2 regions of the Bradyrhizobium guangzhouense genome follow, and region 1 is predicted to be linked to the other one. Evidence: predicted binding sites of a transcription regulator. Region 1 holds the regulator's gene; the other holds the start of a gene.

Region 1 (4,206 bases):
GTCCAGTGCTTGCCGATCGCATCGAGCACGGCGCCGACGGTGGCCGGCTGCATCAGCGAGGGCGTGCCGCCGCCGAGGAAGATCGACGTGACCTCGCGGCCGGGGGCGCGCGCGGCGGTCGTCGCGATCTCACGTGCAAAGGCAGAAGCAAAGCGCGTCTCATCGATCGCGGCGTGGCGGACATGGCTGTTGAAGTCGCAATAGGGGCACTTCGACAGGCAGAACGGCCAGTGCACGTAGACGCCGAACGCATCCTTGTTAGCGCGGCTCAAGGCAGATCTCCGCCAGTTTCACGAAGGCGCGGGCGCGGTGCGACAGGCCGAGGCCGAGTGGCGGCAGGCCATGCTTCTCGATGCTTTCCATCTCGCCGAAGGTTCTGATGTGACCGTCGGGCAGGAACATCGGATCGTAACCGAAGCCGGCATTCCCGCGCGGCGGCCACACCAGCGTGCCGTCGACGCGCGCCTCGACCTCTTCGAGATGATGATCGGGCCAGGCGACGCAGAGCGCGGAGACGAAATGGGCCTTGCGCTTGTCCGCCGTGGTGGCGCCGCGCTCCTGCAACAGGCGCTCGATCTGCGCCATCGCCGCGGCGAAATCCTTGGAAGGTCCTGCCCAGCGCGCGCTATAGATGCCCGGTGCGCCGTCGAGTGCGTCGACCACGATGCCGGAATCATCGGCGAAGGACGGCAGGCCAGTGGCCTGCGCCGCGGCGATCGCCTTGATCGCGGCGTTGCTGCGGAAGTCGTTGCCGGTTTCGTCGGGCTCGCCCAAGCCGAGCTCACCGGCGGACACCACCTCGATGCCGTGAGGCGCGAGCAGCTCCTTCATCTCGGCGAGCTTGCCGGGATTGTGGGTCGCGATGACGAGCTTTCCGGTGATTCGGCGGTGCATGGGCCTATTGACTACGCGACAGCCAGTTTCTGCAAGTCGACCAGACGCGCGATGCCTTTTTGCGCCAGCGCGATCAGCTTCAGGAACTCGTCTTGCGTGAACGGCTCGCGTTCCGCTGTGCCCTGAACCTCGATGATGCGGCCATCGCCGGTCATGACGAAATTGGCGTCGGTCTCGGCTTCCGAATCCTCGGCATAGTCGAGATCGAGCACCGGCGTGCCGTTGTAGATGCCGCAGGAGATCGCGGCGACGTTGTCGCGCATCACGTTGGCCTTGACCATGTTGCGCGCTTTCATCCAGGCGATGCAGTCGGCAAGCGCGACCCAGGCGCCGGTGATCGAGGCGGTGCGGGTACCGCCATCGGCCTGGAGCACGTCGCAATCGACCGTGATCTGGCGCTCGCCGAGCGCTTCGAGATCGACGATGGTGCGCAATGAGCGGCCGATCAGACGCTGGATCTCGACGGTGCGGCCGCTCTGCTTGCCGGCGGCGGCCTCGCGGCGGGTGCGTTCGGAGGTCGCGCGCGGCAGCATGCCGTATTCGGCGGTGACCCAGCCGCGGCCCTGGCCCTTCAGCCACGGCGGCAGGCGGTCTTCCAGGGTGGCGGTGACGAGCACATGGGTGTCGCCGAATTTCACGAGGCAGGAGCCTTCCGCATATTTGACCACGCCACGCTCCAGCGTCACGGGGCGCAATTCGTCGGGCGCACGGCGGCTTGGCCGCATGGGAAATCCTCCAGAACTCATGAGGTCTAGAACACGGGGTAGGGCTGTTCGCGGTGCTTGTAGGTGGGGTCAGGGTGGGCAGCAAGGCTTTTTCACCCCCTGATATCCACCCCGCAAACGCCACGCTTGTCAGAAGCATCCAGGATGGACAAATTATGAGCATCTAAGAGGAGTTACCGTCTGTGGCCCATCATGATCCGATCCATGTGATCGCGCCGCGCGCAGGCCTCGCCCAGCTCAACGAGCGTTCCCGCGACATCTTTCGTCAAATCGTCGAAAGCTATCTCGCGACCGGTGAGCCGGTCGGCTCGCGCAACATTTCCCGCCTGATCGCGATGCCGCTGTCGCCGGCCTCGGTCCGCAACGTCATGGCCGATCTGGAACAGCTCGGGCTGATCTACGCGCCGCACACCTCGGCCGGCCGGTTGCCCACGGAACTCGGCCTGCGTTTCTTCGTCGATGCCCTGATGCAGGTCGGCGATCTCAACGAGGCCGAGCGGCAGTCGATCCAGAGCCAGCTCGCCACCGTCGGTCACGCCCAATCCGTCGAGGCGGCGCTGGATCAGGCGCTGACCCGGCTCTCCGGGCTGACCCGCGCGGCCGCGGTGGTGCTGACGCCCAAATCCAATGCGCGGCTGAAACACATCGAATTTGTCCGGCTGGAACCGGAAAAGGCGCTGGTGATCCTGGTCGGCGAGGATGGCCAGGTCGAAAACCGCGTGCTGACGCTGCCGCCGGGAGTTCCCTCCTCGGCGATTACCGAAGCCGGCAACTTCCTCAATGCCCGGATCCGCGGCCGTACGCTCGCGGAAGCACGGCTCGAGCTCGAAACCGCGCTTGGCGAGGCTCGCGCCGAGCTCGATCAATTGACGCAAAAGGTGATTTCGGCCGGGATCGCGAGCTGGTCGGGCGGCGAGAACGAGGACCGCCAGCTCATCGTCCGCGGCCACGCCAATCTGCTGGAGGATCTGCACGCGCTGGAGGACCTCGAGCGCGTCAGGCTGCTGTTCGACGATCTCGAGACCAAGCGCGGCGTGATCGACCTGCTCGGGCGCGCCGAAACCGCTGAAGGTGTCAGGATCTTCATCGGCAGCGAGAACAAGCTGTTTTCGCTATCGGGCTCCTCCACCATCATCTCGCCCTATCGGGATGCCGCAGGCCGCATCGTCGGTGTTTTGGGCGTGATCGGGCCGACCCGGCTGAATTATGCCCGCGTGATCCCGACCGTGGACTACGCCGCTCGCATCGTCAGTCGCCTGCTGGGGGGCTGACCGGCATTTGAGCCGATCACGGGCGCTTGATTTTCAGCGCCCGAAGCACGATATCCGGGCCAGAAAACCTCCCCTTGAGACGAGTTCGAGAAGCAGCCGATGACCGATCCAACCCGGCAACCCGAAGACACGACTGCCGCGACCGGCGAGCCCGTGGTGTCGAAGCCCTACATCATGCCCGACGACCCCGAGCCGGGCTCGGTCGAGCTGTTGCAGAAGGAAGCCGCCGAGGCGCGCGACCGCATGCTGCGGACGCTGGCCGAGATGGAAAATCTGCGCAAGCGCACCGCCAAGGAAGTCGCCGATTCCAAGCTCTACGGCATCACCGGCTTTGCCCGTGACGTGCTCGACATCGCCGATAATCTCCAGCGCGCGCTCGATGCCGTTCCGGCCGAAGCGCGGGCGGCGGCCGATCCCGGCCTGACCGCGCTGATCGAGGGCGTCGAGCTCACCGAGCGTTCGCTGCTCAACGCGCTGGAAAAGCACGGCGTGAAGAAGCTCGATCCGCAAGGCCAGAAGTTCGATCCGAACTTCCATCAGGCGATGTACGAAGTGCCTGATGCATCGGTGCCCGCGGGAACCGTCGTGCAGGTCATGCAGGCCGGCTACACCATCGGCGAGCGCGTGCTGCGCCCGGCGCTGGTCGGCGTCGCCAAGGGCGGCGCGAAGGCTGCGCCTGCGGCGAACAGCAACGAAGCGAACTGAGCGGCGTTAAGCCGCGTCCTGAAAATTGAAGATGTCATTCCGGGCGATGCGAAGCATCGAACCCGGAATCTCGAGATTCCGGGTTCGGCTCTGCGAGCCGCCCCGGAATGACTGCGCGATAACCTTACGCGCTGACCGCGATATCCGACGACTGAATCCGCTTCACGCCGGCCTTGGCCATGTCGGCCCAGGCCTTTGCCAGCGAGCCCTGCGTGTCGATGCCGCGGCAGGCGTCTTCCACGACATAGACTTCAAAGCCCGCCTTGCGCGCATCGAGCGCGGTCCAGGCGACACAGAAATCCGTCGCGAGACCGGCAACGAAGACGCGCTTGATCTTGCGCGACTTCAGATAGGCGGCAAGGCCCGTCGTTGTCTTGCCGTCGGCTTCGAGGAACGCCGAATAGCTGTCGACGTCCTTGTGAAAGCCCTTGCGGATGATGAGCTCGGCCTGCGGGATCGAGAGATCCTTCGAGAGCGAGGCGCCATCGGTGCCCTGCACGCAATGGTCGGGCCACAGCACCTGCTTGCCGTAGGGTAGGTCGATGGTCTCGAACGGCTTCTTGCCCGAGTGAACCGACGCGAAGGAAACGTGGCCGGGCGTGTGCCAGTCC
Region 2 (4,206 bases), 2.6 Mb from region 1:
GAGCTGAAAGTGCCCGGCGCCGATTTCATCCTCGCGTTCCAGGCCCTGCCGATCGTGCTGGTGATGAGCGTGCTGACGACGCTGCTGTTCTATTGGCGCGTGCTGCCGCCAATCGTGCGCGGCATGGCCTGGCTGCTGGAGCGCACGCTGGGCGTCGGCGGCGCGGTCGGGCTCTCGACCGCCGCCAACATCTTCCTCGGCATGGTCGAGGCGCCGCTGTTCGTGCGGCCGTATCTGGCGCAGATGTCGCGCAGCGAATTGTTTCTGGTGATGACCGGCGGCATGGCCGGCATCGCCGGCACCGTGCTGGTGCTCTATGCGACGCTGCTTGCGCCTCTCATTCCCGACGCGGCCGCGCATTTCGTCATCGCCTCCGTGCTGGGCGCGCCGGCCGCGATCCTCGTCAGCCTGATCATGATCCCCGAGACGTCAGACAAGCGTACCGGCGGGTCGCTGGAGGATCCGGAGATGGCAGTCTCCGGCACCATGGACGCGATCGTGAAAGGCACGAGCGCGGGCATCGAGCTGTTGATCAACATCGTCGCGATGCTGCTGGTGCTGGTGGCGCTGGTCTATCTCGCCAATGCGGTGCTCGGGCTGCTGCCTGCGGTCGGCGGCGCCGCGATCTCGCTGCAGCGCCTGCTGGGTCTGATCATGGCGCCGGTCTGCTGGCTGATGGGACTGCCCTGGGACCAGGCGATCACCGCCGGGAGCCTGATGGGCACCAAGACAGTGCTCAACGAGCTCGTCGCCTATGTCGACTTCTCGAAGCTGCCGCCCGATACGCTCGATCCGCGCTCGCGCCTGATCATGCTCTACGCGATGTGCGGCTTCGCCAATTTCGCCAGCCTCGGCATCATGATCGGCGGCCTCGGCGTGATGGCGCCGGAGCGGCGCGAGGAGATCAACGCGCTCGGGCTGAAGTCGATCGTGTCGGGGACGCTGACGACGTGCCTGATGGGCGCGATCGTGGGGGTGTTGACGTAGGTCTCTCTGCCGTCATTGCGAGCGAAGCGAAGCAATCCAGACTGTCTCCGCGGATGCATTGCTGGATTGCTTCGTTTCGCTCGCAATGACGAGGAGAAAGCCTACGCCTTCAACTCCACCGTCTTGAACTCCGCCGGCAAAATCACTTCCAGCAGCTCGACGTCATCAGAATAATCCAAAATCATGTGCTTGATCTTCGGCGGCTGGGTCCAGGCGCTGCCTTCTCTCATCATCGTCTCGCCCTGCCCGTCCATGCAGGTCTTCACCCAGCCCTTGAGCACGTAGACCATCTGGAAGTCGACGTCGTGGAAGTGCAGTTTCGACACCTCGACGGGATCGCAGGGGCCTTGCAGGCGGATGACGTGAGCCTGCGCGAGGCCGTGGCTGGCAGCGGCGATGCCGAGGTCGCGATACTTGGCGTAGGCGCGCAGGCCGTCGGCTTTGAAATCTTCCTCGCGGTGATGGCTGATGGCGATGCGCTGCCTGGGGCGGGCGGGCTTCTTCGTCGCGGCCTTGGTAGGCGTTGCGCGGGCTTTCGACTTCACCGGTTTGCGCGCGGAGGATCGCGCAACGGACTTCGCGGCGCTCCGCTTTTTCACCGCGGTCTGGGCTGCGCTGCGCGATTTTGCTTTCTTGTTGGCTTTCTTGGCCATGGGCCGGCCTCCCTGTTGTTGTGGCGAGAGGCTAGCACGAAATGCGCATTCGTAGGGTGGATTAGCCGAAGGCGTAATCCACCACTTCTCCTCCCACACGTGGAGAGCAAAGAGGTGGATTACGCCGAGTAGATGCGCGTCGCGCATCTACAGGGCTAATCCACCCTACGCATCTTCAATGCAATCGGAACACGCCGTCGATCGCGCGCAGCTCGGCCGGCTTGATCAGCTTGGAGTGCGCCACCGTCACCGAATGCAGCGGGCCATCGAGCTTCTCGGTCCAAAACGCGAGGAAGTCGCTGAGCGCCGGGAATTTCGGAAACATGTCGTAGTTCTGCCAGACATAGGTCTGGAGCAGCGAGGGATGATCCGGCATCCGATAGAGAATTTGCGCCGTCGTCAGCCCGTAGCCCAGCATCTGTTTCCGGAAGTCCTCGGAAACGCCCCCAACCCGCAGTCCCATGCCAACCTCCTTTGCAGGAGCGCATTCAGGGGGCGGCTTTCCGGGTACGCGAGCTACGAGCCACCCGATGGAGATGCGCTCACATGAGAGAAATGTGACGCAAACTGACAATCCATCTCAAGCCCAAAAGTTTAACAAGCTGTTGAAATTCAATGCTTTAGCAGCAGAGCCGGCCCCGTGCTAATACGGCCCCGAGAGGGCACCAGCACGAGATCGGTTAACGATGGTCAAGAGATTTGGCAGACAGGCCTTCAGAGTGCCGATTTTTCTGCTAGAAGCCCTTGCCCCCGCAAATTTCCTGCCCTATTTCAGCTCAGCCTGCTCTGGCACTCGCCGGTGCAGATTGCTAACACGTTGAAATCATCAACTCGTGCAAATGCTTAGGAGAGCTGCATGAAATTCCGTCCGCTTCACGACCGCGTCGTGGTCAAGCGCATCGACGCAGAAGAGAAGACCGCCGGCGGCATCATCATCCCCGACACTGCCAAGGAAAAGCCCTCCCAGGGTGAAGTCGTCGCCGTTGGCCCGGGTGGCCGCGACGAAGCCGGCAAGCTGGTTCCGATCGACCTGAAGGTCGGCGACCGCGTGCTGTTCGGCAAGTGGTCGGGCACCGAAGTCAAGATCGACGGCGAAGACCTGCTGATCATGAAGGAAAGCGACATCATGGGCGTCCTCGACGTCCCCGCTTCCAAGAAGAAGGCGGCCTAAGAGCCCCTCTCTCCCTCCAGTCATACATCTCAAGGAAAAATCCAGATGGCAGCCAAAGAAGTCAAATTCTCGGTTGAAGCGCGCGACAAGATGCTGCGCGGCGTCGACGTTCTCGCCAATGCGGTGAAGGTCACGCTCGGTCCGAAGGGCCGCAACGTCGTGCTCGACAAGTCGTTCGGCGCTCCCCGCATCACCAAGGACGGCGTCACCGTCGCCAAGGAGATCGAGCTCGAGGACAAGTTCGAGAACATGGGCGCGCAGATGGTGCGCGAAGTCGCCTCCAAGTCCGCTGACGCGGCCGGCGACGGCACCACCACCGCCACCGTGCTCGCCCAGGCGATCGTGAAGGAAGGCGCCAAGTCGGTTGCCGCCGGCATGAACCCGATGGACCTCAAGCGCGGTATCGACCTCGCGGTCGAGGCCGTGGTTGCGGACCTGCAGAAGAACTCCAAGAAGGTCACCTCGAACGACGAGATCGCCCAGGTCGGCACCATCTCGGCGAACGGCGACCAGGAGATCGGCAAGTTCCTCTCCGACGCCATGAAGAAGGTCGGCAACGAGGGTGTCATCACCGTCGAGGAAGCCAAGTCGCTCGAGACCGAGCTCGACGTCGTCGAGGGCATGCAGTTCGACCGCGGCTACATCTCGCCCTACTTCGTTACCAACGCCGACAAGATGCGCGTTGAGATGGACGACGCCTACATCCTCATCAACGAGAAGAAGCTCTCCTCGCTGAACGAGCTGCTGCCGCTGCTCGAGGCCGTCGTTCAGACCGGCAAGCCGCTCGTGATCGTTGCTGAAGACGTCGAAGGCGAGGCGCTCGCGACCCTGGTCGTGAACCGTCTGCGCGGCGGCCTGAAGGTCGCGGCCGTCAAGGCTCCGGGCTTCGGCGATCGCCGCAAGGCCATGCTGCAGGACATCGCGATCCTGACCGGCGGCCAGGCGATCTCGGAAGATCTCGGCATCAAGCTCGAGAACGTCACGCTCAACATGCTCGGTCGCGCCAAGAAGGTGATGATCGACAAGGAGAACACCACGATCGTCAACGGCGCCGGCAAGAAGGCCGACATCGAGGCGCGCGTGGCCCAGATCAAGGCGCAGATCGAGGAGACCACCTCGGACTACGACCGTGAGAAGCTCCAGGAGCGTCTCGCCAAGCTCGCTGGCGGCGTCGCGGTGATCCGCGTCGGCGGTGCGACCGAGGTCGAGGTGAAGGAGCGCAAGGATCGCGTTGATGACGCGATGCATGCGACCCGCGCGGCTGTCGAGGAAGGCATCGTCCCGGGCGGCGGCGTCGCCCTGCTCCGTGCTTCCGAGCAGCTCAAGGGCCTGCGCACCAAGAACGACGACCAGAAGACCGGCGTCGAGATCGTGCGCAAGGCGCTGTCGGCCCCC

The links. The regulator HrcA, encoded in region 1, represses chaperone genes, less so after heat shock. The targets are predictions, from matches to a motif close to GTTAGCACTCNCNNNNNGNGAGTGCTAAC.
Region 2: groES (co-chaperone GroES) is a predicted target of HrcA. The motif match lies at 2,426-2,454, and genes of this name have one in related genera.

Annotation. Positions count from the first base shown of each region.
Region 1 is NZ_CP030053.1:184,044-188,249, reverse strand. Features, by position in the region: gene hemW (radical SAM family heme chaperone HemW) at 1-272, opposite strand, end outside; gene rdgB (RdgB/HAM1 family non-canonical purine NTP pyrophosphatase) at 259-894, opposite strand; gene rph (ribonuclease PH) at 906-1,619, opposite strand; gene hrcA (heat-inducible transcriptional repressor HrcA) at 1,802-2,890, shown strand; gene grpE (nucleotide exchange factor GrpE) at 2,990-3,595, shown strand; gene pncA (bifunctional nicotinamidase/pyrazinamidase) at 3,720-4,206, opposite strand, start outside.
Region 2 is NZ_CP030053.1:2,764,901-2,769,106, reverse strand. Features, by position in the region: gene XH91_RS13280 (NupC/NupG family nucleoside CNT transporter) at 1-987, shown strand, start outside; gene XH91_RS13275 (cupin domain-containing protein) at 1,089-1,640, opposite strand; gene XH91_RS13270 (usg protein) at 1,816-2,103, opposite strand; gene groES (co-chaperone GroES) at 2,497-2,811, shown strand; gene groL (chaperonin GroEL) at 2,857-4,206, shown strand, end outside.